Regions from separate parts of the Rhizobium sp. WSM1328 genome, predicted to be linked through region 1. Evidence: predicted binding sites of a transcription regulator. Region 1 holds the regulator's gene; each other region holds the start of a gene.

Region 1 (7,881 bases):
CCCGCCCGGCTGCGCTACGGAATGGGTCGCATCGAAGACAACGGGCGCACCCATCGCCGCCATGATCGGCAGCGAGCGCATGTCGGAAACCAGCGTATTGTAACCAAAGGAGGCGCCGCGCTCGCAAAGCAGCACGTTCGGATTGCCGCTGGCGTTGAGCTTCTTCAGAACATTCTTCATATCCCAGGGAGCGAGGAACTGGCCCTTCTTGACATTGACGACGCGGCCGGTCTTGGCGGCGGCGATGAGAAGGTCGGTCTGGCGGCAGAGGAAGGCCGGGATCTGCAGGACGTCGACGACCTTTGCCACCTCCGCGCATTGCTCGGCGGTATGAACGTCGGTCAGGACGGGAAAGCCGAACTCCTTTTTGAGGTCGGCAAAGACCTCCATGCCTTTTTCAATCCCGATACCGCGTTCGGCCGACAGCGAGGTGCGGTTCGCCTTGTCGAAGGAGCTCTTGTAAACGAGGCCGATGCCGAGCTTGCCGCAAAGCTCCTTCAGCGTGCCGGCGACCATGAAGGCGTGGTCGCGGCTCTCCATCTGGCAGGGACCGGCAATCAGCGACAGGCGGCCGGTATTGGAAAAGCTGACCTGGCCTTGGCCTTCGCCGATCCTGACTTCGGAATTCGTATCAGTGCTCATCGTGTTTCCTCGAAGGCGAAGAGCGTGCCCTGCCCGGGCGCGGGCTTCACCAGAATGCGATTGTTCTTGCGCGCGTATGTCACCCCGTTAGCAGCCAAATGCGCTTCTGTCACGGCAAGATCGGCGACAGCGAAGAGGATTGCCCGGCCGCGCAGGCCACGATCTGCGGATGAGCCGACGATGTCGAAATAGGCCTCCAACCCTTCCGCCGTCATCAGGCTGATTTTGGCATTCGACGCCGGGATATTGACGCCGAAACCGGTTTTCTCGACTGCCGATTGCACCACGGCGAGGCTGACGAAGGCAGCGAAGGCGGCAGCATCAGGCGCGCAAAGCGCTATCTCGACTATGCCGGTGACGCCATTGGCATGCGTCTCCAGCACGGCGCGGTCGGCCGGCAGCGGATTGACGCGCTCGACGGTAAATAGCAGGAGATCAGGCGCGCGCAGATCGCCGGCAAAAGCCAGCTTGAAGCCGGCAATCGTCTCAGAACCGTCCGGCATCGTCATCGGCCGGGTGAACTGCAGCATCTCGCCGGCGCTCGATCCGTTACCGACGAAATTCTGATGATCGATGCCGGCATCCTTGCTGCCAAAAGCCAGCCCCGAAAGCCCCTCCGCGCCGCAGCGGAAGCGGAAAGCCTGATTGCGGGCGGTGAAGACATTGCCTTGGCGCGCCGACGCCTCGCTCTCCTCGACGCTCGCAATCCCGAGCGGCTCCAGATAGGTCTTGTCAGCAAAGAAGACGCAGGCATTCTCCGTTCCGAAGGGATGGCGCGCATCGGGGGCAACGGTGAAGCCGAGCTTGCCGAGCCTCTCGCGCGCCAGATCGATATTGACGACCGGCAGCACGACATGATCCAGCGGGTGCGGTTTGGCGGAGTGCTCGTTCATGATATCCCTCCCTGACACGGCAAGAGATGTGCGACAGCGCTTCCCTCAACGCAAGACTTCTGTGCCAATCCGGCGAATGAAAATAAAAATCTCAACGAGTTGGCGCCAAGTTTTACGGAAATTTAGCTACTTGCGGAACACATATGGAACATATAGTGTCTGTTCTGGATTTGTTTCAATCACGAGGTCACAACGTCGATGCTCACGCGCAAACAACAGGAGCTTCTCCTTTTCATTCATGAGCGCATGAAGGAATCCGGCGTTCCGCCATCTTTCGACGAAATGAAGGATGCTCTGGACCTCGCCTCGAAGTCCGGGATTCATCGCCTGATTACGGCGCTCGAGGAGAGAGGCTTCATTCGCCGCCTACCGAACCGCGCCCGTGCGCTCGAGGTCATCAAGCTTCCGGAGGCCTACAGCCCCAGCATCCAGCCGCGGCGCGGCTTTTCGCCGAGCGTCATCGAAGGCAGCCTGGGCAAACCTCAGCCGGTCGCCGCCCCTGCTCCCGCAAAACCCGTCGCCGACAACGGCAACTCGGTTTCCGTGCCGGTCATGGGCAGAATCGCCGCCGGTGTGCCGATCTCGGCGATCCAGAACAACACCCACGACATCGCCGTTCCGGCCGACATGCTCGGTTCCGGTGAACATTATGCCCTGGAGGTCAAGGGCGATTCGATGATCGACGCCGGCATCTTCGACGGCGACACCGTGATCATCCGCAATGGCAGCACCGCAAGTCCTGGCGACATTGTTGTTGCACTCGTCGATGACGAAGAAGCGACACTCAAGCGCTTCCGCCGCAAGGGCGCCTCGATCGCACTGGAAGCGGCCAACCCGGCTTACGAGACCCGGATTTTCGGACCAGACCGTGTTAAGGTGCAGGGCAAACTCGTCGGCCTCATTCGCCGCTATCACTGACATCGGTTAGGCCGGATTCGGTAAAGCTGTTGCTGCGCCAGTCAAAGGCGCGATGGCGCATCCATGGTCGCGACAATGCGTCAAATGCGGTTGCCACCTCCAGGCCGGCGTCCGCGAAGCGCAACTCGATGGATCCGGTCCTGCGCAGCGTCTCGCCGGTGAAGAGCGTCGCACCTGAGCGGCAGCTGTTGAAACGCAGGCGGACCGACGTCACGATGATATCGGCCGCGTCGCATGCCGGGCCGAGATAGGCGGCATTGTCGATGACAGCAACCACACGACCATTGCCAAGCCTTGATGCGCACCAGGCCCTCTTGACGCAGGAAAAGCGGTTTGCTTCACCGGCCGCTGCGGCCGCCCGCATCGCTGTCCTCGCTTCGTTCTGCTGATCGCGGGAAAGCTTGACGCGGCGGTCTTCTCCTACCTGCGGGATAGCAGGACCATCCAGCATCTTCGGCGGATCATGTCTCGGCAGGACCAGGGCTCTCTGCCACTGGTCGAAGATGAAATCCGGTGGTCTTTCACGGTTGGAAGCCATTGCTGCCGCTTCGACCACCGCGACGAGACTGCCATCCTCCGAAATCACCAGATCCGGCGGCCGGGGAACCGGTAGAAGCAACAGGATGAGCGTTGCGACCGCGATGATTGATGTGCCGATATGGCGCAGCCGGGTGCGGAGCAGCGTCAGCAGCAGAAAGCCTGCCACGGCGACCGCGAAATACCAGGCGGGCAAGCGGCCGACGTCGATATTGCCATCCCAGCCGGACACCGTCTTTGCGACCGCGATCACCAGATCGAGGCCGAATCCGACGACCTTCCAGGGCAAAACATCCAGACCGAAAGGCATGAGCAGCATCGCCAGCAAGCCGGCCGGCATGACGATGAAGGAGATGATCGGCATCGTCGCGAGGTTTGCCGGCAGGCCGTAGGCGGTCAGGCGATGAAAATGCTCGATCGAAAACAGCGCGGTGGAAAAACCGCCGATCAGCGAAGTCAGGAAGACGCCGCCGAAGAAACCGGCAACCGTAACGACGGGCCTGATGATAGGTAGCTTCAGAAAGGCGTTTTCGCGGACGCGCCGGTCCTTCCACAACTGATAACCCGAGACCAGCGCCAATGTCGCGGCAAAGGACATCTGGAAGCTCGGACCTAAGACCTCGGACGGTGAAATGAGGATGATGACGAGGGCGGAAAGCGCGACATTGCGCAGGCTGATCGACGGCCGGTCGAAGAAGACGGCAATCAACATGATGGCCATCATGATGAAAGCGCGCTCGGCAGAGACCGCAAAGCCCGAAATCAGGAAATAGGCAGTAACGGCGATGAGCGCGCCGGCGGCAGCGATCTTCTTCGTCGGGTAGGCCTCAGCGATACCGGCAAAGATGCTGAGCAGCATCCGAAAGCCGACGAAGAAGATGCCGGCCGACAGCGCCATGTTGAGACCGGAGATGGCGATGATATGAGCCAGACCGGACTGGCGTAGTGCCTCCGTCGTCGCATCCGAGATGGCGCGCCGCTCGTCCGTCACCAGTGCGGCGGCAAAAGCGCCGGTATCGCCGGGCAGGATCGACCTTATCCGGTCGCCAATGCCGCTGCGCAGCCGGTAGAGCCCTTCGAGCAGCGCTTCCACCGCCGATCTTGCAGCCTGCGGACCTGCCTGCGCATCGACCTTCGTCGGTGCACCGTAGAAGAAGCCGTTGGCGCCGATGCCGTCGAAATAGGCACTGAAGGAGAAGTCGTTGAGCTCGGGAAGTGCTGGGCCCGCCGGCGGCGTCAGCCGCGCCCTGCCGGTGATGATATCGCCGATCTCGAAGGCTGCGTCCGCACCGCGGGCGATGGCGGTGATGCGTTCCGGCGGCCGCTTGACCTGAGGCGCTTCAGTGCCGGTGACGGCAAGAATGTAGCGCCACCGGCCGCGACCATCGCCTTCGCGCCGCTCGACGCGGCCGGTCACCGTCGTCGTCACTGATGAATCGAGGATCACGGTCGAAGCCCGCCAGCTCTCGAACTGCGCCGAGACTATGCCGCAAGCCACGAGCGAAAGCGCCAGCAGCGCTGCCCGCAATGCCGCCCGGTTGCGGCTGGCGATGAGAACTGCGACGGTCAGCACCAACAGGCAGAGCAGCGATGCAGTGAGCGGAAAATCCGATGCCGCGAGAAACCAGATGGCTGACCCGGCGCCGAGGAAGACCGGCGAGAACAGCAGCAGGCGGCCATGGTCCGTCTCCTCGCCCAGCATGCGCATGCCGGCACGCAGCAAGTGCGAGGCTGCGGCCGGCAGCCGGTGGCGCAATGGTATTGCCGACTGCGTCCTTGCCGGTCGCGTCACCACGACTGGTGGTGAAAAATTGGAGGAGCGGCAAGGCCTTCGCCTGTTTCCGGCCGCAATTCGACTGACGTCAACTCCTGCATGAACCGCCCAAGCCCGGCTGCGAAGGCAGTCAGAATGCAACCTCCAATCAAATCCGGCAAGCATAATCGATTGAAATATGAGGCAAAATCGCGAGCCCCAAAAGACCAGTCGAATCATCGGCTTCCGATATGCGTGTGGCTCATCGCTGCAGTGCCTAAAAGGTGATACCGCATTGCACAAAATGCCATCACAGTAACTTGGCATTAGCTTCGCGATCATATAGCTATCGGTGAGGACGCTTAACCCCTATGGCGCTTTTATGGCGCCACCGCCATTTCGGAGGATCAGCATGACGGATCAAAGCGCTACAATAAAAATCGGTGACAAGTCTGTCGACCTTGCTGTCAAAAGCGGCACGATCGGCCCGAGCGTCATCGATATCGGTGCCCTCTACAAGAACACCGCTTCCTTCACCTACGATCCGGGTTTTACCTCGACCGCATCCTGTGAATCGAAAATCACCTACATCGACGGCGACGAAGGTGTCCTGCTGCATCGTGGCTATCCGATCGAGCAGCTCGCCGAGCATGGCGACTTCCTCGAAGTCTGCTATCTCCTGCTTTACGGCGAACTGCCGACCACCGTGCAGAAGAAGGATTTCGATTACCGCGTTACGCACCACACCATGGTACACGAGCAGATGAGCCGCTTCTTCACCGGCTTCCGCCGCGATGCGCATCCGATGGCCGTCATGTGCGGCTGCGTCGGCGCACTGTCGGCCTTCTATCACGACTCCACCGACATCACCGATCCGCACCAGCGCATGGTCGCCAGCCTGCGCATGATCGCCAAGATGCCGACGCTTGCCGCGATGGCCTACAAATACCATATCGGCCAACCCTTCGTTTATCCGAAGAACGACCTCGACTATGCCTCGAACTTCCTGCGCATGTGCTTTGCTGTGCCCTGCGAGGAATATGTGGTCAATCCGGTGCTTTCCCGCGCCATGGACCGCATCTTCATCCTGCATGCCGATCATGAGCAGAACGCCTCGACCTCGACCGTCCGTCTCGCCGGTTCATCGGGTGCCAACCCGTTCGCCTGCATCGCCGCCGGCATTGCTTGCCTCTGGGGGCCCGCTCACGGCGGTGCTAACGAAGCAGCCCTCAACATGCTGACGGAAATCGGCACGGTCGACCGCATTCCGGAATATGTCGCCCGCGCCAAGGACAAGAATGATCCGTTCCGCCTGATGGGCTTCGGTCACCGGGTCTACAAGAACTACGATCCGCGCGCCAAGATCATGCAGAAGACGACGCATGAAGTGCTCGGCGAACTCGGCATCAAGGACGATCCGTTGCTCGAAGTGGCGATGGAGCTGGAGCGCATCGCGCTCACCGACGAATATTTCATCGAGAAGAAGCTCTATCCGAACATCGACTTCTATTCCGGCATCACGCTGAAGGCGCTGGGCTTCCCCACGACCATGTTCACCGTGCTCTTCGCGCTCGCCCGCACCGTCGGCTGGATCGCGCAGTGGAACGAGATGATCGAGGATCCGGAACAGCGCATCGGCCGTCCGCGCCAGCTTTATGTCGGCGAACCGAAGCGCGACTACATTCCGGTTTCGAAGCGCTGATCGCTTCAGAAAGAACCCAAAAGAAAACCCGGTCAGAAACGACCGGGTTTTTTCTTTTTCAGCACGTCGAGAAGGATCTCGGCAGCGTGTTCGCCGGGCGGCTTTTCGGTCTGCATGCGTTGCCAGACGAGATCATAACCCTCGTTCATCGCCTTCAATTGGAACGTGTCGGCCGACAGCCGCTCCATCCAGCGCGCCAGGCTGGCGCCGCGGACGATCTCGTTCAGATATTCCGGCACGACGGCATAATCGGCGATGATATTGGGCAATGCGCCCGTCCATACCTTGATGCGCCGGGCGAGCAGGCGGATAATCCAATCCGTCTTGTAAACGGACACCGTCGGCACGCCGGCAAGGGCGAGTTCGAGGATCACCGTGCCGGAAGCTGCCATCGCCGCATCCGCCTCGGCAAGGGCCTTCCACTTCTGCGCCGGCCCGACCGCCACCTCCGGCGGCGTGGCCCAGCCGGCGACGAGCCCTTTCACCAGCGCTTCGTTGTGCGGCACGGTCGGCAGCAGGAATCGCATCGGGCCGTTGCGGGCGACAAGTTCTTTGGCCGCATCCTCGAAGAACGGAAGCAGTTTGGCGATTTCGGAGGATCTTGATCCAGGAAGCATCAGGATCGCCTTGCCGGCTCCCTCGACGGGTGCGCGCATGGCGCGCTGCTGCCGCACTTCGAGCAGCGCCGGATCGGCGGTCAGGCGATGGCCGACATAGGTGGTCTCAGGCCCGCCGAGCGCACGCATTGTTGCCGGCTCGAAGGGCAGGACGGCGAGCACATGATCGACATAGGCGAGCATGCGCGTGGCGCGATATTCCTTCCAGGCCCAGACGCTTGGACAAACATAATTGACAACCGGCAGATCCGGCAGAGCGATGCGGACACGCTTTGCGACGCGATGGGTGAAATCCGGGCTGTCGATGATCAGAAGAATATCCGGCCTTGCGGCGATGATGGCAGCCGTCGTCTGGCGGATCAGCGTATAGAGCTTTGGCAGCCGGCTCAGCACCTGGGTGATACCCATGATCGACAGCTCGGAGAAATCGAACAGGGATCGCAAGCCTTCCGCCTGCAGCCCCTCGCCGCCGACACCGACGAGCTCCACCGGTCCGCTATGAACCCGCTTCAGGGCGGCGATGAGATCGGCACCGAGCAGATCCCCCGACACCTCGCCGGCAATGACGGCGATCTTCAGCGACGCCCCGTTCATTCAAGCCCCCATGCCGGCAGGCCGCGATCGATGCCACAGACGAAGAGCCCAGCCTCATCGGCGGCTTTGATGACGGCGGCGCGATCGAGCACCAGCGAGCGGCCGGCCTCGACGGCGACGCCGGCAAGGCCGGCTTTCCTCGCGTTCAGAACCGTGGAAACGCCGATCGCCGGCAAGTCGGCGCGGATATCCTGTTGCGGCTTGCAGAGTTTGACGAGTGCGCCA
Region 2 (7,881 bases), 1.2 Mb from region 1:
GCTCACACTTTTCGGCATCATGCTCTAGCTTTTCCGAGGAAGCACGCGCGAAAATCAACCTCGCCCTGCATGTGACGGGCCAACGGCCGGATGGCTATCATCTGCTCGATATGCTGGTGACCTTCGCAGATCACGGCGATCGGCTGGACTTCATGCGGTCGCCGACCGACGCATTGACCCTGTCCGGCCGTTTTGGCGAAACGCTTGCCGGCGACGGCGGCACCAACCTGGTGCTGAAGGCCCGCGACCTTCTGCGTGAGGTGGTCGGTCCCCTCGCCTTTCCCGTCCGCATCCATTTGGAAAAGAACCTGCCGATCGCCTCCGGCATCGGCGGCGGCTCGGCCGATGCGGCCGCGACGCTGCGCGGGCTGATGCGGCTCTGGGGCACGACGTTATCTGCGGAGACGCTCGCAGCATTGGCTCTGAAGCTCGGCGCCGACGTGCCGATGTGCCTGGAGAGCCGGCCGCTGATTGCCCGCGGCATCGGCGAAAAGATCGAACCGGTGCCTGATCTGCCGGCCTTTGCCATGGTGCTTGCCAATCCGCTGAAGGGCGTCGCGACGCCTGAGGTTTTCCGCCGGCTGGCGACAAAGAACAATCCGGCCCTGAGCCTGGCTTTGAGCGGGTCTCAGGCTGCCGACTGGCTCGCGGCGATTGCTGCTGCCCGCAACGACCTGGAGCCGCCGGCGCGCGGACTCGTGCCCGAGATTGCGGCGATCTCGGCGATGCTGCAGGCTCGCGGCGCCCTGTTGACCCGCATGTCCGGTTCCGGCGCCACCTGTTTCGGCATCTTTGCGAGCATGACTGCTGCCGAAGGTGCGGCGGCAGCTCTTCACGACAAGCGCCCTGACTGGTATTTCCAGGCGACAGAAACGGTTTCGGGAGGCGCGTGATGGCAGGTCTGGACGAAAAGCGACCCTTCATCGCGGTCGGCATTGCGGTTTTGACGATCTCGGATACCCGCACGCCGGAGACGGACAAATCAGGCGACACGCTGGCGGCGCGGATCAGGGAGGCGGGGCACAGGCTGGTCGACCGGGGCATCGTGCCCGATGATCGCGAAAAGATTGCCGCGCGGGTGAAGGCCTGGACTGAGAACCAAGACATAGACGTCGTCATCACCACAGGCGGCACCGGCTTTACCGGCCGTGACGTGACGCCAGAGGCGCTGGAGCCTTTGTTCGAAAAGCGCATGGACGGCTTTTCCGCCATCTTCCACCGGATCTCCTACGAGAAGATCGGCACGGCGACGATCCAGTCGCGCGCCACGGCAGGTGTTGCCAACGCCACCTTCATCTTCGTGCTGCCGGGTTCGCCCGGCGCCTGCCGGGATGCCTGGGACGGCATTCTGAAAGGACAGCTCGACTATCGCAGCGCGCCGTGCAATTTCGTCGAGATCATGCCGCGGCTGGACGAGCACCTGAAACGCGGCGCGACGAAGTAGGGCATGGTTGCCCCTGGCGCACAGGGGCCTTCACTATGTGGCCAGGCCTGGCAGGACGGGCATCGTGTCCCAGCTGTCACCCGACAGCAGAACACAGCTTATGCCGTGAACATCCGTGACGATGAGGGTCCAGGTGCCGCTTTCGGCGGCATAGACCTCAAGAATGGCGTTCTCGTTGATTAGTCCGACTGCCGTGAGCTTTTCGGCGAAGTTCTTGTCCAGGAAATTGACGATTTCGGGTCGGCCTGCGCAACTGCGCATCATCTGCGATGCAGCCGAATGCGGATGCGCGATCACCAATGTCGGCAATATGACGGCTATGAGGCCGTAGATCATACTGCGTACGCCGTAGATCCTACCGCGTGCCATGACGCACCTCCTTTCGCCGGGAGCCCGGCAGAATAGGAGATTTTCGCTGACCTGTTCTGCCGTTCACCGGCATTCCATGGCCATTCCGTTGCGAAGCGAGGCGCTTCGACGGCGCCATGTTGAATTATAGCGCGAAATCCTATTGGGCGCCATCTTTTGCTCATGGAGAGAGTTGTGGCACCTATCGCGCAGCGCGGGCAACCCAGGACGGAATCAATTCGCTCGCGAGCTTGCGCGGCTTCTGGCCCTTGACGAATTCGGTAAGCCGCATCCCGCTTTTGGCGATAGCGAGCGCCTGCTTCTTCGGCAGGAGAAAGCCGAGTTCCAGCGGCGGCACGGCCCGGCCGACACGCTGGAAGAAAGGGCGCCTATAGGCACGCGATGCGGTGAAGCGCGCCGGCAATTTGTTCAGCGCGACATATTCAGCGATCTCATCGATCCAGCCGGCCTGGGGTCTGGCGCCCGGCTCGACGAAGAGCAGCCATTCGCCGCGCGCCGAGCGGACGATGTCCTTGATATCCCACTGCGAATGGAAGCGGCAGCCGGCGGCGTCGGCCACCCGCGAGGTGCCGTCGCGTGAGCCGTGATCGAGCACGACCACATCGCTCACCAGCCCCTCCACCGCGCCTGCCACCAATACCGATAAAGTCTGTGCCAGCTCAGATTCCTGATCCTGACATTCGAGAACAACCGTCAACATTGACCATTTATAATGCGCCGCACAAATTTTTGCCAGCACCGTTTTCCTCATTTTGTTCTTGCATTGTTCTCGTTTTGCGGATAGGAATTTAATCAGCAAAACGGGCGAAGGTGATGGCTTTTCGCCGCGGGAGAATCCGATGAGAGAGCAGTCCCTGGCAGGGCAGGCCGCATTCGCGCCTGCCAATACGGCAGATATTGCCGATGCGATGATCGTTTCCTCCGGTCTGAGAGTCGAGGTCGATCGGCGGCGTGGACGTGGAGCGGGACTGAACCCGACAGGTCGGTTCGAGGCGCAGCAACGCGAAACCGTCGACGATGGCTGGCAGACGTGGGAAGAGCTGCCGCCATTCAAGACCGAAGTGCAGGTCGAGAAGCCGCGCACGGCCATCACCCGCAACGAATCGCCGGACATTCCCTTCGACCGCTCGATCAATCCCTATCGCGGCTGCGAGCACGGCTGCATCTATTGTTTCGCCCGACCGACACACGCCTATATGGGGCTTTCTGCAGGGCTCGATTTCGAGACGAAGCTGTTTGCCAAGCCCGATGCGGCAAAACTCCTGGAGCGGGAACTCGCCAAGCCCGGCTACAAGGTGCGGGTGATCGCGATCGGCACCAATACCGATCCCTATCAGCCGATCGAGAAGGAATGGCGCATCATGCGTGGCATTCTCGAGGTGTTGAACAAGGCGAACCATCCGGTATCGATCGTCACCAAGTCGGCGATGATCCTGCGTGATCTCGACATTCTGCAGGAGATGGCAGCTAAGAACCTGGTGCGCGTCGGCATCTCGGTGACCACGCTGGATCGCAAGCTTGCCCGGACGATGGAGCCGCGAGCCGCCACGCCGCCGCGGCGGCTGGAGACGATCCACACGCTTGCCGAAGCAGGCATCCAGACGGCTGTGCTGGCCGCCCCGCTCATCCCGGCGTTGAACGACCACGAACTGGAGCGCATCCTCGAATCGGCTAAGGCTGCCGGAGCCGCCGAGGCGAGCTACGTCATCCTCAGGCTACCACTCGAGGTCAGCCCGCTGTTTCGCGACTGGCTGCTGCAGCATTACCCCGATCGTTACCGGCATGTGATGTCGCTGGTGCGCTCGATGCGCGGCGGTAAGGATTACGATGCCGAATTCGGCAAGCGCATGAAGGGCGCCGGCCCCTATGCCTGGCAGATTGCCCGGCGCTTTGAAATGGCCGCCCGACGTTTCCAGCTGACGCGCCGCAGCATGCCGCTGCGCGACGATCTGTTCGTGCCGCCCGATGGCAGCGGCGTGCAGCTGTCGCTTCTTTGATTTTTGAGCTTGCGCATCGGCTCTCGAGAAACCGCCTGTTTTCGAGCCCGAGCGCAATTCCCGCGGATGGCCCTGACCGCCACCATCCGCCGGAGCGTCCCCGGCCGCCGCCCTGATCCGGGGACTTGCGGGCAATCGGGTTGGCGTGCGAGGTTCAGCCGCATGAAACCTCGCACGTCACCCGATTCTCCCCTGCTTTTCGACACGGCTCCGCTCGTGCCGGATTTCCGACTGGAACTCAAAGCCCGCAAGGCTGGCCACTGGCCGGTCGCCGGCGCCGACGAGGCAGGCCGCGGGCCGCTGGCGGGACCCGTCGTGGCGGCCGCCGTTATTCTCGATCCGAGGCGCATCCCTGAGGGTCTCAACGATTCCAAGCAGCTTTCGGCGCAACGGCGCGAGGAACTGTTCGTGCAGATTCTGGCGACTGCGACCGTCTCCATCGCCTCCTCCAGCTCGACGCGCATCGACGAGACGGATATCCGCAAGGCAAGCCTCGACGCCATGCGCCGGGCCATCTGCAGCCTCGCCATTCCGGCAAGTTACGTGCTGACCGACGGGCTCGACGTGCCGCCCGGCCTCGATTGCCCCGGACAGGCGGTGGTCAAGGGCGATGCCCGCTCGGTCTCGATCGCCGCCGCCTCGATCGTCGCCAAGGTGACGCGTGACCGAATGATGGCGCGGGCCCACAGCGTGTTTCCGGATTACGGCTTTGCCGCGCATGTGGGCTACGGCACGGCGCAACACCGCGCCGGCATCGAGAGACACGGCCCCTGCTCGCTGCACCGGATGAGCTTCAGGCCATTGCGTAAGACCGAGGGCGCTCCTGAGACGGACGAGCTGCTTTCCGAGTAGGTTATTCAAAAGACCGGGATATGCCCGAGCTTGTCCCAATGCTGTCCGGTTCACGCCGAAGGCTGCCCCTCACCCTAACCCTCTCCCCGTAAACGGGGCGAGGGGACGTGCCCTGCGAGAGATAGGCGGGGGACGGAGAAGGCCGCGGCATATCCCTTCTCCCCGCCTGCGGGGAGAAGGTGGCGGCAGCCGGATGAGGGGCTGGCGCCGGGTGAGAGCAGCGGACCGCAGCGGGTTTGCCCGAACGTCTGCAGTCGGTTTATCTGCGGCAGATACCCGGCACGAGACCGAGTAATCGACAAGAGAAAAGGCCGGGACATGCCCGGCCTCCTCTCAAATCTTTTCGAAACCGCTCAGTTCAGCCGGGTCTTGACCTGGCCGACGGCATTGCCGAAGAGTTCGGACTGGATTTTGGTATCGGCCCGCTTGGCAAGCACGGTTTCAGCGGCCGCGATTGCGAGATCGACAGCAGCGGAACGCACCGCCTTCATCGCCTCAACCTCGGCCTGCTTGATCTTCTGCTCGGACAGCGCCGTGCGGTTGGCGACGAATTCTTCCGTCTTCTTCTTCGCTTCGGCGGTCAGCATTTCGGCTTCGCGCTCAGCGGCGGCAACGATGTGGGCCGCTTCGGCTTCCGCTTCCTTGCGCTTGCGCTGATATTCGGCAAGCAGGTGCTGGGCCTCTTCGCGCAGACGCTTGGCTTCGGCCAATTCGTTGCGGATCTGATCGGCGCGGTCATCGAGCGACCGTGCCATCATTCCCGGAACCTTCAGATAAACGACCAGCGCCAGGAAGAGGACGAGGCCGACAAAGGCGAAGAAAGTCGCGTCAAAGGCAAATTCCATCGATCAAGCCTCCTTCTTGGCAGCCGCGACGGCGGCGGCGACATCGGCCTTGGCGACGGTGCCGCCGATCAGCTGATCGACCACGGCAGCCGCCGTTTCCTCGGCAATGGTGCCGACGTCGGCGAAAGCCTTGGCCTTGATCTCGCCGATACGCAGCTCGGCAGCCTTGATCTTTTCCGAAAGGCTCGCCTCGACAGCGCGGCGTTCCTCTTCGGCCTTGGCCTTGGCGGCGTCGCGTGCGGCGGAGCCGATCGCGTTGGATTTAGCGCGGGCAGCGGCCAGTTCACCTTCATAGGTCCGGACGGCGGCGTCGGCTTCGGCCTTCAGGCGGCCTGCTTCTTCCAGATCCTGGGAAATGCGCGTGTGACGCTGATCGAGGATGGTCCCGATGCGCGGCGCGATGACCTTTTGCATGAGCAAATAGAAGACGCCGAACGTGATCACCAGCCAGAGCAGCTGGGACGCGAAGGTCGTCGAATCGAAAGGCGGGAAAGGGCCGCGGGCGTGTTCGCCTTCGGCGACACCAGTCTCGGTATGGACCTCGCCTGCGGCCGGAGCGGCGTGCGCATCCGTACCCGTCGCTGCCGCCGGTGCTTCCTCAGCGTAAGCCGGGGTCACAAAAAACATGCTCACCTCCAGGTGGACTGCAAATGCAAAGGATCACGGCTTGCGGTCGCAGGCCGTGATCCATCTATTCGCCGATATCAGACGGCGAAGAGGAGGAGGAGAGCGACGAGCAGCGAGAAGATGCCCAGAGCTTCCGTAACGGCGAAGCCGAATACCAGACGGCCGAACTGGCTGTCAGCGGCAGACGGATTGCGCAGTGCGCCGGAGAGGTAGCTGCCGAAAATATTGCCGAGGCCGAGAGCCGTACCGGCCATACCAAAGCAAGCCAGGCCTGCACCGATGTACTTTGCTGCTTCCGCTTCCATGTTGAACTCCTTTGAAATGGTTGTTGCGGCGAATGACTGACGCCCTTTGACGTCGATGTCGTTATCCTTAGTGCCCGCCCGGATGGATTGCGTCGTTGAGGTACATGCAAGTCAGCACCGCAAAGACGTAAGCCTGGAGGAAGGCGACGAGGAACTCGAGACCGGTCAGGGCGACGGTCATGATGAGGGGAAGAACGGCGCCACCGATACCGAGAGCACCCATGGTTCCGAGCGAGGCGACGAAACCTGCGAACACTTTGAGCGTGATGTGACCGGCGAGCATGTTGGCGAAAAGACGAACCGAGAGTGAAATCGGACGCGACAGGAAGGAGATGATTTCGATCGTGACGACCAGCGGCAGCAGAAGGCCCGGCACGCCGGAGGGCACGAAGACATTCAGGAAGTGGAAGCCGTGCTTATAGAAACCGTAGACGAGAACCGTACCGATAACCAGAATCGCCAGAGCGAAGGTGACGATGATCTGGCTGGTGACAGTGAAGAAATACGGGAACATGCCGAGCAGGTTCGCCGTCAGGACGAACATGAAGAGCGAGAAGACCAGCGGGAAGAACTTCATTCCCTGCTTGCCCGCGCCTTCCTTCAGCATGTTGGCGATGAATTCATAGGACATTTCCGCAACCGACTGCGAACGGCCCGGCACGATGGCCCGGTTCGAGGTCGCGAAATAGAGGAAGCCTGCGGCAGCGGCAGCCGAAACGGCCATGAAAAGCGATGCATTGGTAAACGAAAAATCAATTCCGCCGATTTCGATCGGCACAATCTTCTGGATCAGGAACTGATGAGTCGGATCGTTAGACACCGCTTGTTCTCTCTCTTTGGCCCGCAGGACGCGGGGTCATTGCACTGGACCGGAACCGGTCCTTATTTCTTGTCGTCCTTGTCGTCCAGGGGATGGGCAACCACCCCCGCAGAACGCAGCACGTTCAGAACGCCGGCACAAAATCCAAGAAGCAGAAGAACAATCAAACCCCAAGGCGCCGTGCCAACAAAACGGTCGAGGAGATAGCCAAGCAGAGCACCGACGACGATTGCGGAAATGAACTCGCTGGAAAGCTTCATCGCCTGGGCATAACCTTTGCGGCTTACCTCGGCGCGGGCTTCCCTAGCCTCGTCTTCTCCCGTCTCGACGCCCTTGGTCGCGAGTTTCGCTCCCAATTGCGCACGGCGCTTTTCTAGACTTTCCTCGCGGTCGTCCGCCATGGATCTCTCCTCGCCTGCCCGTCGCCCGCACTCCCGCTACCCCGGTCATTCGGACCCCGGACGCGAAGGTTGAGACCCTTCCGGCCCGTTCTGAAGTCGCGCGCAACATAGTTTTAGGGATTAGCATAGTCAAGGCGTAGACAGCTTCTGTCCAGCGAGAAAATAATTCTATCAAATCAAAGAGATAAATCGACTCTGGGTCGATCGCGCAAATTCGACGG
Region 3 (7,881 bases), 2.3 Mb from region 1:
AAAAATACTTCTCGAATTTTCCGGTCTCGCCATCCATGTCCTTGGCCTCAGGCAACGGCTCCTTCTTGACCGTAATATTCGGCCAGATCGTTGCGTATTCGGTGTTGATCTTCAGCCATTTGTCGAGGCCAGGCTCGGTATCGGGCTTGATCGCCTCGGCGGGACATTCCGGTTCGCAGACGCCGCAATCGATGCATTCGTCGGGATGGATGACGAGGAAATTCTCGCCCTCATAGAAGCAGTCGACAGGGCAGACTTCCACGCAATCGGTGTATTTGCACTTGATGCAATTGTCGGTCACGACATAGGTCATGAAGAACTCCAGGATTTCCATGCGGATGGGGCCGGGCAACCTGGAACGTCGCGCCTATCCCCGTGCCGGAGGAAAAGCGTGAGCACGCTTGGGAGGCAAGCACGCTTCCGGCAGGTTGTCAGTGACGTATCGGCTTTATCGCCGGATTTCAAGGATAAACGATCTGCAAAAGCCGACGCCGCAGACAGAGTTTTCTAATCCTCGTCCGACATCAGCCTGTCGATTGCACGTCTTTCCTTTTTGGTCGGACGGCCGGTGCCGGTCGCCCGGATTGCCTGCTCGTAGGGCGTGAGACGTTTTGCCTCATCGGGCGGCGGGGATTGGTCGTCGTAAAGCAGGCGCGCCTGCTCGTAAGGCCCCCGCCGCTCGCCGGCAAGGCGCACGACGAGAACGACATCGCGCCGCTCCAGCGTCAGCTCGATACGGTCACCCGGCTTGACCATCTGGCTCGGCTGGCTGCAGCGCTCGCCGTTGATGCGCACATGGCCTGATTGGATATGGCTCTGCGCCACCGAGCGTGACTTCGCCATGCGCGCGAAGAACAGCCACTTGTCGATGCGCTGGCGCGAACCGCTGGTCGGCTGTGTCTCCCCGCTCATGACTACTTCTTCATCTGCTCCTTGAGGGCTGCGAGCTTGGCGAAAGGCGAATCCGGATCGATCGGCTTCTCCTTACGCGGCGGCTTGGCCTCGAAGCGCAGCGGCTGCGAGCCGCCGCGATTGTTGTTGCGGTCGTTGCGATCGTTGCGGTCACCGCGATCCTTGCGATCGCCACGGTCCTGCCGGTCGCCACGCGGCTGGTCGCCCCGTGGTTGGTTGTTGCGGTCGCCTCTTGCCTGCTGCGGCCGGCCGCCATCGCGACCGCCGCCTTCCTTGCCGCGGTTCTGGCGATTGTTGTCGCGGCCGTCGCCATTGCGATTGCCCTCGCCGCCTTCACCGCCGCCCGGCCGGCGATTGCGGTCGCCGCGTTCCTGGTTCTGACCGCGCTGCTCGCCCTGGCCGCCACGGCGTTCGCCATGACCGCCGCGCGCCTGGCGTTGATTGTCGTTGCGGCCGCCGAGACGCCACAGAAGAACTGGCTTCGGTTCCACCGGCTCGCCGGCTTCCCCAGGAGCAGGTGCTGCTTCCTCGGGAGCGTGCACCGCTTCCCCAGACGCTTCGACCGGAGCCGATGTCTCGATCGCTTCGACCGGAGCGGGGGGTTGGACCGCTTCGGCCACGGGCGCGTCAGCAACTGCCGGAGCCGCCTCGGTTGCAGACGCTTCGGCAACAGTCTCTTCCGCCGCACCGTCGGCATCGTCGTGGTCGGCCTTTTCGGCTGTCTCTTCCGCAGGCATTTCCGCAGTGGCAGCAGGCACTGAGGCCGCATCCTGCGTCGCAAGATGTACTGATGCCTCTTCCGCCTTCACGGCATCGGCGCGATAGCCGAGACCCTTGAGGATTTCTTCCATGTCCTCGAGCGTCGCACCGAGGATCGACAGCATCGCCGTCGTCGTCGTGAAGCGGCGGCCGTCATAGGCGCCCTCCGGACGGTTGTTTTGACCGGGCTTCCATTGCAGCAGCGGACGGATGATATCGGCCAGCCGTTCCAGGATGTCGATGCGTACGGCACGTTTGCCGAGGAAACGGAAGCCGGCGAGCTTGTAGAACATCCGCTCGAAGGTCGGATCCGTGACGACGGAGGTGCGGCCGGCGGCAAGCACCGGAATGAGATCGCCGTAGCCGGGCTTGTCGAGACCGTCGTTCTTCAGCGCCCAGAGCAGCGTGATGAGCTCGGCCGGCGCCGGCTTCAGAAGTGCGGGAACGAAGATGTGATAGGCGCCGAAACGCACGCCGTAGCGGCGCATGGAGGCACGGGCCTCCTGGTCCAGCGACTTCACCTCCTCGGTCACCTCGCGGCGGAACAGCACCCCGAGATTCTCGACGAGCTGGAAGGCAAGCCCCTTGGCGAGACCCTGCAGATCTTCGGCGCGCGACAGATCATCGAGCGGCTTCAGCACCGTGCTGATATGATGATTGACGAAGCGCTCGATGCGGGCAGCAACGTGATCGCGGGCATTGCCCGTCAATTGTTCGTCGGCCAGCAGGATCACGCGCGGACGCATGATGTGATCGCTGCCCGAAAGCCGCGCCACCGGGTCGCCCAGCCAACGGATCAACCCATCCGAACCGATCACAAGATCGCTGTTGCCGGCGGCATGCATCCGGGCCGCGCGGGCTTCGAACTCGAGCCCGAGCGCCTTCTGCGACGCAGCCTGAACCGCCTTGGCATCCGGTCCGTCCGTTCCCGCCACCGGCGTGAAACGGAACCCGCTCAATTGCCCTACATGATGTCCTTCAACGAAGACATCACCATTCACACTGATTTCAGCTTCCAGCATCGCATTCTCTCTCAGGCGCTTCATGAGCACAGATGTCCTGCGATCAACAAAGCGTTTCGTCAACCTTTCATGTAACGCGTCGGACAATCGATCTTCGATTTCCCGCGTCTTTTCCTGCCAGTGTGTCGGATCGGCAAGCCAACCGGGCCGATTCGAAACGTAGGTCCAGGTCCTTATCTGCGCGATTCGCGCCGAAAGCGTGTCAATTTCCCCATCTGTTCGATCGGAGCGATGAACCTGCTCCGCAAGAAACTGCTCATTCACCGTGCCATAGCGGACAAGATCGGAAAAGAGGGTCGCGATAAGATCGGCATGTTGTGCTGGGGTGATACGCCGATAATCGGGAAGCGCGCAAGCCTCCCAGAGTTTTTCGACGCGCGCCGGCCTGTCGGCGAGATCGATGACCTCGGGATAGCGCGAAAGCTGTTCCAGCGCCTGCTGGTCGACCGCAGGCAGCGCCCGCGTCAGCCCCGGCACGCGCGGTCCCACCTCAAGGCTGGCGCGCAGCGATGCGATTGAGGAGAAGTCCATCTCCGTCGTCCGCCACTGCAAAACCTTGACGTTGTCGAATTCGTGCCCCTCGATGCGCTGCACCAGTTCGTCGTCGAAGGGCGAGACCTGTCCGGTGACGCCGAAGGTCCCGTCCCGCACATGCCGCCCGGCGCGCCCGGCGACCTGGCCGAGTTCGCCTGGATTGAGATTGCGGAACTGGTAACCGTCGAACTTCCGGTCCTGGGCAAAGGCGACGTGATCGACATCGAGGTTGAGGCCCATGCCGATCGCATCGGTCGCCACCAGATATTCGACGTCGCCCGCCTGATAAAGCGCCACCTGCGCATTGCGGGTGCGCGGGCTGAGCGCGCCGAGCACCACCGCCGCGCCGCCGCGCTGCCGGCGGATGAGCTCGGCGATGGCATAGACCTCGTCGGCAGAGAAGGCGACGATGGCCGAGCGCTGCGGCAGCCGGGTGATCTTCTTCTGCCCGGCATAGAAAAGATGCGAAAGCCGCGGCCGCTCGACGATAGTGATGCCGGGCAGGAGCTGCTGCAGGATCGGCCGCATCGTCGCCGCGCCGAGCAGCAGCGTTTCCTCGCGGCCGCGCAGATGCAGGATACGGTCGGTGAAGATATGGCCACGCTCGAGATCGCCGGCGAGCTGCACCTCGTCGATCGCGACGAAGGCGGCCCTGGTCTCGCGCGGCATCGCTTCGACAGTGCAGACGGAAAAACGCGCATTGGGCGGCGAAATCTTTTCCTCGCCGGTGACCAGCGCCACATTCTGTGCGCCGACCTTCTCCACCACCCGCGTATAGACCTCGCGCGCCAGCAGCCGGAGCGGCAGGCCGATCACGCCCGTCCCGTGCGCAACCATGCGCTCGATGGCATAATGGGTCTTGCCGGTATTGGTCGGTCCGAGCACCGCGGTCACACCGCGCCCACTCAGAATCATCGGCTGCGAAATCAGAGTCATGAGTCCATGCAAATGAGGCGGGGTGGCCCCAGAAAATCTCGACTCCTCGATGGAAGCTGGACAACACATGGACAGCTGCCGTCGCAAACGCAAGGGCAGATTTCAAAATGCCTCGGGGATTACGACCTTTGCGAGTCCTGCGGAACGCCCGAATTTCCGATTCGGAACAGCGCAAGAACGAATCAGCGACGAATCGATGACTCTCGCTGATTCAGCTTTTGTTCACGGCTAAGTATTGATTTTGAATCACTTTTTCCCACTAGATGCTGAATCGCGAGACTCTCTCCTGTTCGCACTTTCGCCGTCGTGAGCGACAATCTTCGCCCGATTTTGAACAGGCAAAAATCCGCCCGAAATTAACCTCTCGACCAAAGCCTGAACGAATCGGAGACGAATCGCTCACTCCATCGTTTTCGCCTTTCGTTCACGGCCACATCTGGTAGCGCTATCAGGCCCCGGCACTAGACGCGGATCAGCGGCAGAGCCCTTCGTCCCGCTCCGCCGCACCAAAATTAATCTTTTTGGGAGCCGGATTCAGACGGCGTTAAGTCGGGGACGGCCAATTGTGGCGCGCCGATCAAAAACGGAACGAATCGCTGACGAATCGGCGACATCGCGATTTTCCCGCTTTGTTCACCGCAACATATTGTATTTAAATGTCTTTTTAACCATAGCGGCAATTTTCGGAAATGACGGAAATTAAACCGTGAATCAGGCTTCGTCACATTTCCAGAGCTTAACCGGGAACAAAAATCGCCAATACGTGTTTCTAGTCCATCCAAATTGCGGATGAAATGAAGGAAACACACCATGCTTGGCACGATACTACTTATTATCCTCATTCTGCTCTTGATCGGAGCCTTGCCGAATTGGGGTTATAGCCGTGGCTGGGGCTATGGACCTTCTGGCGGTTTGGGGCTAGTTCTCGTGATTATCATTATCCTTGTACTAATGGGCCGCGTCTAAAGGCCAACTAACCTAGGGAGTTACGACATGATGAAGAAGATTGTTCTTATTGGTGCGCTCGTCGGCGCGCTCGCATCCTGCACAGCGACCGAGCAAGGCACGGCGATCGGCGCCGGCACCGGCGCGGTTATCGGCGGTGTCGTCACCAACAGCTGGGGTGGTGCCGCCGTCGGCGCCGTTGCCGGCGGCCTGACCGGCGCTCTGATCGGCCAGTCGGTCGAACGCCGCGGCTACTGCGTCTATCGCGACCGCTACGGCCGCCGCTACGAGGCTCGTTGCCGCTAATCGGCACAAGCATATCGGACTCCCAACGGGCGCTTCGGCGCCCGTTTTCTTTGTCGGTCGATCCGTCAACGAGACGTTGACAATCGGTTGCGAAAGTCAAACCTAGCGCCGCCCAACGGGGAGTAACATATTTCCTTCAGAGCATGATGCCGAAAAGTGTGAGCGGTTTTCGTACGACATCATGCTCTCACTATAAATGCAGAACAGGATGATCCTAGGCCGACCCGGCCTAAGATCATCCTGTTCTGGAGCGCAACGGACAGGCAGGGCCGCCCGGCGCACCCAAAAGGAAACGCTTCCATGATTCAGATTTTGCTGAATTCCCTCATCGCGTCGGCTTTCCTGACAACCGCGATATCAGCGTTCAGCAGCGATGATCGTTCGCTGCGCAAAATACCGGCCAGAGTTAGGCCACAGCGACGTCCGAACACAGACCGCCGCTCTTGATCTTCCCGAAACAGCGCGACTGCTCCGGTCACAAAGTCGCAACCGGCATCACGAGACGCCCACAAACAGCGATGGCGCGATCCTGCCGGACGCGCCATCGCTTTGAATCTAATTCCTACTGTCGACGTGAAGACAGAAATGCCTAGGCGAAGAACTGTCCGCCATTGGCCGTCAGCGTCGAACCGGTGATGAAGCCGGCATCGTCGGAGACGAGGAAGGTGACGCAGCGCGCGATCTCTTCCGGTTCGCCGAGCCGACCGACGGGGATCTGCGGAATGATACGTTCGTTCAGCACCTTCTCCGGCACGGCAAGCACCATTTCCGTTCCGATGTAACCGGGGCAAATGGCGTTGACGGTGATGTTCTTGTTCGCCCCCTCCTGAGCCAGTGCCTTGGTAAAACCGAGATCGCCCGCCTTGGCCGCCGAATAATTCACCTGGCCCATCTGGCCCTTTTGCCCGTTGATCGACGAGATATTGACGATACGACCGAAGCTGCGGTCACGCATGCCGGTCCAGACCTGATGCGTCATGTTGAACAGGCCGGTGAGGTTGGTATTGATCACCTCGTGCCATTGTTGCTGCGTCATCTTGTGGAACATCGCGTCGCGGGTGATGCCGGCATTGTTGACGAGGATTTCGACCGGGCCGATCTCGCTTTCGACCCTGGCAACTCCCTCGCCGCAAGCGAGGTAATCCGAAACATCCCATTTGAACACCGGAACGCCGGTAACGTCGTGGAAGGCTTTGGCCTTCTCGTCGTTGCCGGCATAGCTGGCAGCGACCCTGTATCCGGCATTTTTCAGTGCCATGGATATTGCCGCGCCGATGCCGCGTGTACCCCCGGTGACCAAAGCCACTCTGCTCATGTTCCGCTCCCCTTTTGTTTTTCGCCCCGTCGCGTGGCGGGATCTTCAATCAAACATGGATCGTATGCTATTTAAAGCGCTTCAAAGCACATGGCCACACCCATGCCACCCCCGATGCAAAGCGTGGCGAGACCCTTCTTAGCGCCGCGGCGCTTCATTTCGAACAGCAGCGTGTTGAGAACGCGCGCACCGGAGGCGCCGATCGGATGGCCGATCGCGATCGCTCCGCCATTGACGTTGACGATCGACGGATCCCACCCGAGATCCTTGGTGACGGCACAGGCTTGCGCCGCGAAGGCCTCATTGGCTTCGACGAGATCAAGATCGTTGACCGACCAGCCGGCCTTCTCGAGCGCCTTGCGCGAAGCCGGGATCGGTCCGGTGCCCATGATCTGCGGATCGACACCCGCCGTTGCCCAGGAAACGATGCGGGCGAGCGGCTGGACCCCGCGCCGGACCGCCTCCGCTTCGCTCATCAGCACCGCCACAGCGGCACCGTCGTTGAGGCCGGACGCGTTCGCGGCCGTGACCGTGCCGTCCTTGTCGAAGGCCGGGCGCAGCTTCCCCATCGCCTCGATCGTCGCGCCGTGACGGATATATTCGTCAGCATCGACCGTAACGTCGCCCTTACGTGTCTTAATGACGTAGGGGATGATCTCGTCGACAAAGCGACCGGCCTTCTGCGCTGCCTCCGCCTTGTTCTGCGAACTGACGGCGAACTGATCCTGGTCGTCGCGCGAAAGCTGCCACTGGCGCGCAACATTCTCGGCGGTGATGCCCATGTGGTAGCCGTGGAAAGCGTCGGTCAAGCCGTCCTTGATCATCGTGTCGATCATCTTCATGTCGCCCATCTTGACGCCGCCGCGCAAGTGCGCGGCATGCGGGGCCATCGACATGGATTCCTGGCCGCCGGCAACGATGATCTTGGCGTCGCCGGTGGCGATCTGCTGCATGCCGAGCGCGACGGCGCGCAAGCCCGAGCCGCAGAGCTGGTTAACGCCCCAGGCCGTTGCTTCCTGCGGAATGCCGGCCTTCATCGCCGCCTGGCGGGCCGGGTTCTGACCTTCGCCGGCGGCAAGCACCTGGCCGAGGATCACCTCATCCACCTCGCCGGCATCGACGCCCGCACGCTCGAGCGCGCCCTTGATGACG
Region 4 (7,881 bases), 1.5 Mb from region 1:
TCGGCGAAGAGGGCATCGTCTCCCGTCTCGGCGGCGATGAGTTCGGTATCATCTTTCCCTCCTTGATGACGCGCCAGGCGATCGCCGATCTCGGCCAGGCGCTCTGTGCTGCCGTCCGCGATCCTTTCGAAATCCCCGACGGCTCGGTCCGCGTCTTCGGCTCCTGCGGCATCGTCTATCCTGATATTGGCACATACACCGCCGAGGATCTTTACGAGAAAGCCGATTTTGCCCTCTACCAGGTCAAGAGCAAGCGCAGCAGCGGCGTCGAATTCTTCTCGGCCGAGCACGAGAAGATCCTGACGCAGCGCCACCTGATCGAACTCGAACTGCAGGCAAACGATTTCGCCAAGGAATTGAAACTCGACTATCAGCCGATCGTCGAATTGAGGAGCGGCCGCGTCGTCGCCTACGAGGCGCTCGCCCGCTGGGACAGCGCCCGCTTCGGCCGTATCAGCCCAGACGCCTTCATTCCCGCTGCCGAGCGCACGGCGGTCATCGGTCGCATAACCCGCATCCTCTTCGCCAAGGCGCTCGAAGCGCTGGCGATCATTCCACGGCATCTCAGGCTGTCCTTCAATCTCTCGGCGCGCGATATCTGCGACCACGAGACCTCGATGGCGCTGCTCGCCATGATCACCCGTTCCGGCATCGATCCGAAGCGCATCGAATTCGAGATTACCGAGACCGCATTGCTCTCCGATTTCGACACCGCCGATCAGGTGATATCCATGCTGCGCGCTGCCGGCATCTCGATTGCGCTCGACGATTTCGGCACCGGCTATTCGAGCCTCAGCCATATTCATCGTCTCGGCTTCGACAAGCTGAAGATCGACAAGTCGTTCGTGATGAATTTCGATCGAGACGCCCGCTGCATGAACATCACCCGCTCGGTCGCCAATCTCTGCCAGAACCTCGGCATCGCCTCCGTCGCCGAAGGCGTCGAAAGCGAAGAGATTGCCGAGGGATTGAAGGCGATGGGCGTTCGTCTGGCGCAGGGCTATCATTTCTCGCGGCCGCTGCCGCTCGAACTTGCCATCGACTACGCCGCCAGGTGCGAGGCCGCAGCCTCCGCCCGCAATTCGCTGTCTGCCTGACCGATCGATCTCGATCCGCCGCAAATCGACTGGAGCGATGCCGCGGGGTCGTCTATTCATGGTCGCAACAGATGAGGTGAACCATGCAGGACGGCGAAGTCATCATTGAACGGCGGGGTACCGCAGGCGTCATCCGGCTCAACCGGCCGCGAGCACTGAACAGCCTGACGTTGCCGATGATCCGCACGATCACCGCGGCCCTTCACGACTTTGCCGGTGATCCCGAGGTGGCGAGCGTCGTGGCGACGGGAGAGGGCGAACGCGGCTTCTGCGCCGGCGGCGATATCCGCGCCCTGCATGAGAGCGCCCGCGCCGGCGATGGCCTGGCGGCAAGCTTCTGGCGCGAGGAGTTCCGCCTCAACCATATGATTGCCTCCTATCCCAAGCCCTATGTCGCGCTGATGGACGGCATCACCATGGGCGGCGGCGTCGGCCTGTCCTCGCATGGTCGCCACCGCATCGTCACCGAGCGCACCCGCCTTGCCATGCCCGAAACCGGCATCGGCTATGTCCCGGATGTCGGCGCCACCTGGCTGCTGCCGCGTGGCCCCGGCGAGGCCGGAACATGGCTCGGTCTGACAGGGCTTGATATCGGGGCTGCCGATGCGATCCACGCCCGCCTTGCCGACCTTCAGATCGCCTCGTCGCGGCTCGGCGAAGCGATCGATGCTCTCTCCGCCCTGCCGCGCGCCAGCTCATCCGGCGATGTCGATGCCGTGCTGCAGGCGCTTCCGGAGCCTCAGGGAGAAAGCCGGCTCAGGCAGAACGCGGCGATGATCGATCGCGCATTTTGTTTCGACAACGTGGAGGAGATCCTGGCAACGCTTGCCGAGGAGGAAGGCGAATTCGCCGCCGAGACGCGCCGGGTGCTGCTGACGCGTTCACCGACCAGTCTGAAGCTCGCTTTGCGGCTGCTCAGAGCCGGCCGCAGCAGCGCCTCGCTTGCCGAATGCCTCGGCCGCGAACTCGGCGCCTGCCTGCGGATGCTTGATAATCCCGATTTCTTCGAGGGTATTCGCGCCGCCGTCATCGACAAGGACCGCAATCCGAAATGGTCGCCCGCATCAGTCGAGGCTGTGGAAGTGGCAAGGGTCGAGCATTTCCTGAAACCGGCCGAACCGCCGCTTTCGCTCTGAACGCTATCCGGCTATCGCCACATGCCGCGCATGCGGGCGCCGACATCGATGCGCACTTGCCGCGCGTGGGCTTGCGCGGCCTCCGATTTCACCTGCGGCCAGCTGCAGGCCTCGAAGAACTGCAGCAGCGTTGCCGGAATGAAGCGGCTGCGTGAGGCATAGACATGCCGGTCGCCCTGCGAGTTCTGCCCATAGGTGAAGAAGCGTTGCGGAACGACGAGGTCGAGACCATCCCGGGCGCGCGTCATCGCGACATAGAGCAGCCGGCGTTCCTCTTCGATTTCGGCGGTTGTGCCGACGGCGAGATCGCTCGGTATGCATCCGTCGACGACGTTCAGCATGAAGACCTTCGTCCATTCCTGGCCCTTGGCGGAATGGATGGTCGACAGGATGAGATAGTCTTCGTCGAGAAGCGGCACACCCGCCTGGTCGCTGGTCGCATCCGGCGGATCGAGGGTGAGCTCGGTGAGAAAGCGCTCGCGCGAGGCATAACCGCTAGCGATCTGCTCGAGCTGCAGCAGGTCGGCCTGCCGCGTTGCTGCGTCCTCGTGCAGCCGTTCCAGATGCGGCGCGTACCATTGCCGTGCCAGGCCGATCTCTGCCGGCCAGCCGGCCTTGCCGGTCTTCAGCTCCTGCAGCATCGCAACGAACATTGTCCAGTCCTCGCCGGAGCGCGGCGGTGCCGGCATGGCGCCAAGAGCAGTAATCGGGCTGGCATCCTCGGCCATCAGGTCGAGCGTCTTCTGTGCCGTCGACGGGCCGACGCCCGGCAGGATCTGCATCAGCCGGAAGCCCGCCACCCGGTCGCGCGGGTTCTGCGCGAAGCGAAGGGCGGCCAGCATGTCCTTCACATGCGCGCTGTCGAGAAACTTCAGCCCGCCGAACTTGACGAAAGGAATGTTGCGCCGGGTCAGCTCGACCTCCAGCGGCCCGCTGTGATGCGAGGCGCGAAAGAGCACGGCCTGCTGCTTGAGCGTGAGGCCTTCCTCGCGGTTATCGAGCACCATGTCGGTGATATACCGCGCCTGCTCGGCCTCGTCGCGCACAGTGACCAGGCGCGGCCGCTCGGACGATTGCCGCTCGGTCCAGAGGTTCTTGGTGAAGCGCTCCGAGGCGAGATCGATGACGGCGTTGGCGGCGGCGAGGATCGGCTGCGTCGAGCGGTAGTTGCGGTCGAGCGTGACGATATTGGCCGCCGGGCTGAAGGCGGCGGGAAAATCGAGGATGTTGCGCACCGTCGCGGCACGGAAGGAATAGATCGACTGCGCATCGTCGCCGACGACGGTCAGCCCTTGGCCTTGGGGTTTCAATGCGAGCAGGATCGAGGCCTGCAACCGGTTGGTATCCTGATATTCGTCGACCAGCACATGGTCGAAGCGGCTGCCGATATCCTCGGCAATCATCGCTTCGCCGACCATCTGCGCCCAGTAGAGCAGCAGATCGTCGTAATCGAGCACGTTCTGGCTCTGCTTGGCCTCGACATAACTGGCGAAAAGTTCGCGCAGCTGTTTCTCCCACGTCGCGCACCAGGGAAAGACGTCGCGCAGCACGAGGTCGAGCGCGGTTTCCGAATTCACCGCCCTGGAATAGATGGCAAGGCAGGTGCCCTTTGTGGGAAAGCGGCTTTCCGTCTTCGAGAAGCCGAGGTCGTGCCGGATCAGGTTCATCAGATCGGCACTGTCTTCGCGGTCGTGGATGGTAAACCCAGGATCGAGACCGATCTGCTCCGCATAATCGCGCAACAGCCGCGCGCCGATGCCGTGGAAGGTGCCGGACCAGGAAAGCGCATCCGCCATCACGCCAGCATTCGCACCAAGCACATCGCGGCAGATGCGCTCGACACGCCGCGCCATCTCGGCGGCTGCCCGGCGCGAGAAGGTCATCAGCAGGATGCGGCGGGGATCGGCGCCCTTGACGATCAGATGGGCGACCCGATGCGCCAAGGTATTCGTCTTGCCGGAGCCGGCGCCGGCAATGACCAGCAGCGGCCCGGCAATATGGCTGCCGTCGATGAGCGTGCCGTGCTCGACGGCCATGCGCTGCTGCGGATTGAGCTTTTCGAGATACATCCAGCCGTCCGGTCGGGCTCCCGCAGAATCACTGCGGAAAGATTAGATGTTCCTTGAATGTTCGCGATTGCGGCCTCTGTCAAGCGCTGCGGCGCGCGAGCAACATCTCAGTCGGGGAAATCCGGACCGATCTCGCGCCGCACCAGCTTCAGGCTACGGTCCGGCTGAAGAATATAGGTTTCCTCCACGCGCTGGCCCGTCCCGTTGTAGAACTGGTTGTAGACGGCGCTGCCGACCGGCGACTTGGCAAGCTTCGTTCGCGGCTGGCCGCCATAGGTAATGCTGCCGGGAATGGGTTCCAGCGCCCGCGTATCGGCCGAGGAGCAGCCGGCAAGCATTGCCCCGGCAAACAAGGCGGGCAGAAGCGCTTTCATCGTCATCATCCCTCTTTCGACTGCCGCCAGATATGGAAGCCGCAGCGCCTTTCGCCAAGGGTCGTCCATGCCACCGCGCAGGTATCACTGTCGAACAGGCTCTTCTTTTCCGGGGGACGCAACGAAATGCGTCCCTGCGGCGTTAACAGACATCAACCAACATTAGGAAACGTTCACGGTGCTCGGCTTTCCAGCATTCACGGGGCATGGCGAGCCCGGCCGCCAGGGCCACAGCGATGCCGCGACGCGCGCCTCGGTGGAAAGCGCCCTTCATGCGGCCGCCGATTTCGAAGCCGGCGAAATCACCGTCAGCATATCGGGCTCCTATGTCATCCTGGAAGGTTTCGTGCGCCGGCGGGGCGATGTCGAGCGGGCGATCGAGATCGCCGAGGGCGTCGTCGGCCGGGGCTATGTGCGTGCTCGCTTGCTGCGACGCTAGCCGGCTCGCGCTCATCTCTTTGCGATGCATGAAGGGAACCAAAATGCTCTCTCGCGTGTTGAAAGGCCGGACCTAAACGCTGGAGACTCTCATGCAGTTGCTTCCTCGCCTCTGGGCAACCACCTTGATCGTGGGTTGCGGTGTCTTTGCCGGCTCCGCCCATGCCTCGCTGGAAACCGGCACGAATTATTCCGCTTTGCCGAAGGACCAGATCGCCCTCAACGAATATACCGGGACCGTCGCCTGCCAGCCGGTAGAGCCTCACTATCTCCCCTCCTTCATCCGCGCGGCAGATGGCACCATCATCGGTGTCGGTTATGTCGAGATCGAGAATGAGAGCGGCGCGGATTGCTGAAAAAAGGCGGTCCTGCTCGGACGAGGCTCGCCTGCGTTTCCGCAGAGGGTACGAGCCTCTAACCATCATCATGATGGCTAGTCATCTTCTATTGATGCACCTGTATCGGGCGCAACGCCCTTTGCACCAAAACCCGGCACGCACTTGTTGCAGGGTTAAACCAAAATTAAAGCCCAAAATTAAAGCCCAAAATTAAAGCATTGTCCCGTTCCGGCACGCTTGCGCGCCCAGAAGGCGAAAATCGCCCGAAATTCCTTGCTGAAGTGCTAATGCAGCTTCAGCTTCGCCTCTTCGGCGGCCGCCAGGAACTCGGCTCTTGCTTCTTCCACGCTCTTGCGTCCGTCGAGCGCCGCCCGGCAGGCGCTGCGGGCCTTGATATAACGAAGCCCGCGCATACTCGGCCACAGATCCGCCAGGCACTTCAGCGCATCGAACGGCCCATTGACCGTTCGCGCATCGGCACCTTCGAAACCGACCTTGACCGGGCTGTTCCATCTTTCAGTTGCCATCGACGCTCCTCCACGATTTTCGACAGAAACGAAGCGCAGCATCTCCCAGTTCCTCCGGGGAGACTTTGCGATAGTTAATACTCTAGCGTGATTTTTGCCGTCAGCAATGGTGGAATGCATTGCGGCTGATGAGGCGAAATGTCCTCTTGATGAGATTCACCAAGCGACCGGCTTTCGCGGGCCAGGAATTTCGTTGGAATTTGTAATCATGACGCCCCAATGCGAGGGGAATTTTTGGAGGGTGCAACCAAATCCGATGGCGTGGGCGCGGCATCATCGCTACCATGCTCTCGAAGCTGATGGCTCCACATGGGTTTAGGTCGAAATCTGATCCAGGCTGCTTTTCTCTGTGGGGCCTTGGCAATGCCGGTCCTCGCCCGCGGGGCAGAGGTGTCTGCTGAAGACGCTCTGCTGACGCGTCTCTCCATCGAAACCGTGCCACGACTCCAGCGGGAATATTTGCGGGCGACCCTCACGCCCCAGGATGAAGGCACGGCGATAGATGTTGCTGCCTATGTTTTGTCTAAGACTTTTGATCGGTGGTATGTCGAAGGTATATTCGATGGAGCTTTTTCGTGGCTTCACGCGCCAATTAAGGACGAAGTGCTGGTCACCAGAGAACTGATTGAACTGTGGCAGTTTTCGCCGTTTATATCTTACTATCTCGAGGTAACCGAGATTCCCGACTGCGCAAACAACAGCGTGCTGCTTCCCAGCTGTCACTAGCTTTGCCGAGGGGCGCAAATGGAGGTCATATTCTTACCGGAAAACTGGTGCTGCCGAGTGGGATTGAACCACCGACCTCACCCTTACCAAGGGTGTGCTCTACCACTGAGCTACGGCAGCAGGACCAGTACCCGTGCGAGCCGTGTGGCTCAATCGCGAGGACGGGGGGCTATTGCCACAGCTTGGCGGCAAGCGCAAGCCGCAAATTCCAACTTCGCGTCGATTGGGATGAAGGGACTTTTGGATTGGCGCGAATTCAGCTAATCCTGTCGCATGAACGAAAAGACCGAAACCGGCCAGCAGAGCCGCAAACAGGCGATCGAGGCACAGGCGAAACTGCGCCGCGAGCGCGCCGCCGACAAGCTCAGGGAAAATCTGGGGCGACGCAAACAGCAGGTCCGCGCCCGCCGTTCGGGCCAGGCCGACGAAACAAATGGGCTGCCCGCCGCAAAAATGGACGAATCGTAATGTTCCGTCCGACACGAATTGAAGCGTGTCGAGAAATCCCCTAAACACCTCACTCCTTATTCCAAGGCAGAACTTTCAGGAAAGGCGGGCTCGGCCCGTAAGCGCACATGGATCGTATCAGAATCGTCGGCGGTAATGAGCTGAATGGCATCATTCCGATTTCCGGCGCCAAGAATGCCGCACTGCCGCTGATGATCGCCTCGCTTCTGACCAGCGATACGCTGACGCTCGAAAACGTGCCGCATCTGGCCGATGTCGAGCTGCTGATGCGCATCCTCGGCAATCACGGCGTCGACGTCGCCGTTAACGGCCGCCGCGAGCGCCAGGAAGACGCCTATTCGCGCACGATCCATTTCACCTGCCGCACCATCGTCGATACGACCGCATCTTATGAACTGGTCTCGAAGATGCGCGCCTCCTTCTGGGTCATCGGCCCGTTGCTGGCGCGCGAAGGCCATTGCCGCGTTTCGCTGCCGGGCGGCTGTGCCATCGGCACGCGCCCCGTCGATCTCTTCATCGAAGGCCTGACGGCGCTCGGCGCCACGATGGAAATCGATGCCGGTTATATCAACGCCAAGGCGCCTGCCGGCGGCCTGATCGGCGCACGCTACACCTTCCCGAAGGTCTCCGTCGGCGCCACCCATGTGATGATGATGGCGGCAACGCTTGCCCGCGGCACGACTGTCATCGGCAATGCCGCCCGCGAGC

The links. The regulator LexA, encoded in region 1, represses DNA repair genes until DNA is damaged. The targets are predictions, from matches to a motif close to TGTTCNNNNTGTGTTCNG.
Region 2: a site for LexA is predicted at 2,567-2,584, ahead of AC2444_RS02750 (PA0069 family radical SAM protein). Genes of this name have one in related genera too.
Region 3: a site for LexA is predicted at 4,326-4,343, ahead of AC2444_RS20965 (helicase-related protein). Genes of this name have one in related genera too.
Region 4: a site for LexA is predicted at 4,350-4,367, ahead of AC2444_RS01240 (ATP-dependent helicase). Genes of this name have one in related genera too.

Annotation. Positions count from the first base shown of each region.
Region 1 is NZ_CM172788.1:1,766,580-1,774,460, reverse strand. Features, by position in the region: gene kdsA (3-deoxy-8-phosphooctulonate synthase) at 1-642, opposite strand, end outside; gene AC2444_RS09150 (VOC family protein) at 639-1,535, opposite strand; gene lexA (transcriptional repressor LexA) at 1,734-2,453, shown strand; partial or broken gene AC2444_RS09140 (ComEC/Rec2 family competence protein) at 2,434-4,865, opposite strand; gene gltA (citrate synthase) at 5,156-6,445, shown strand; gene lpxB (lipid-A-disaccharide synthase) at 6,478-7,656, opposite strand; gene AC2444_RS09125 (LpxI family protein) at 7,653-7,881, opposite strand, start outside.
Region 2 is NZ_CM172788.1:557,919-565,799, reverse strand. Features, by position in the region: gene AC2444_RS02770 (4-(cytidine 5'-diphospho)-2-C-methyl-D-erythritol kinase) at 1-893, shown strand, start outside; gene moaB (molybdenum cofactor biosynthesis protein B) at 893-1,444, shown strand; gene AC2444_RS02760 (hypothetical protein) at 1,478-1,813, opposite strand; gene AC2444_RS02755 (glycosyltransferase family 2 protein) at 1,995-2,513, opposite strand; gene AC2444_RS02750 (PA0069 family radical SAM protein) at 2,653-3,810, shown strand; gene rnhB (ribonuclease HII) at 3,973-4,662, shown strand; gene AC2444_RS02740 (F0F1 ATP synthase subunit B) at 5,016-5,507, opposite strand; gene AC2444_RS02735 (F0F1 ATP synthase subunit B) at 5,511-6,134, opposite strand; gene AC2444_RS02730 (F0F1 ATP synthase subunit C) at 6,212-6,439, opposite strand; gene AC2444_RS02725 (F0F1 ATP synthase subunit A) at 6,507-7,259, opposite strand; gene AC2444_RS02720 (AtpZ/AtpI family protein) at 7,322-7,660, opposite strand.
Region 3 is NZ_CM172788.1:4,217,295-4,225,175, forward strand. Features, by position in the region: gene fdxA (ferredoxin FdxA) at 1-313, opposite strand, end outside; gene AC2444_RS20960 (RNA-binding S4 domain-containing protein) at 508-912, opposite strand; gene AC2444_RS20965 (helicase-related protein) at 915-4,163, opposite strand; gene AC2444_RS20970 (DUF3309 family protein) at 4,974-5,129, shown strand; gene AC2444_RS20975 (YMGG-like glycine zipper-containing protein) at 5,157-5,414, shown strand; gene phbB (beta-ketoacyl-ACP reductase) at 6,004-6,729, opposite strand; gene AC2444_RS20985 (acetyl-CoA C-acetyltransferase) at 6,801-7,881, opposite strand, start outside.
Region 4 is NZ_CM172788.1:246,779-254,659, forward strand. Features, by position in the region: gene AC2444_RS01230 (putative bifunctional diguanylate cyclase/phosphodiesterase) at 1-1,097, shown strand, start outside; gene AC2444_RS01235 (enoyl-CoA hydratase/isomerase family protein) at 1,181-2,233, shown strand; gene AC2444_RS01240 (ATP-dependent helicase) at 2,245-4,302, opposite strand; gene AC2444_RS01245 (hypothetical protein) at 4,410-4,676, opposite strand; gene AC2444_RS01250 (BON domain-containing protein) at 4,855-5,115, shown strand; gene AC2444_RS01255 (hypothetical protein) at 5,207-5,470, shown strand; gene AC2444_RS01260 (DUF982 domain-containing protein) at 5,737-5,979, opposite strand; gene AC2444_RS01265 (hypothetical protein) at 6,289-6,705, shown strand; tRNA gene AC2444_RS01270 (tRNA-Thr) at 6,751-6,825, opposite strand; gene AC2444_RS01275 (hypothetical protein) at 6,979-7,173, shown strand; gene murA (UDP-N-acetylglucosamine 1-carboxyvinyltransferase) at 7,281-7,881, shown strand, end outside.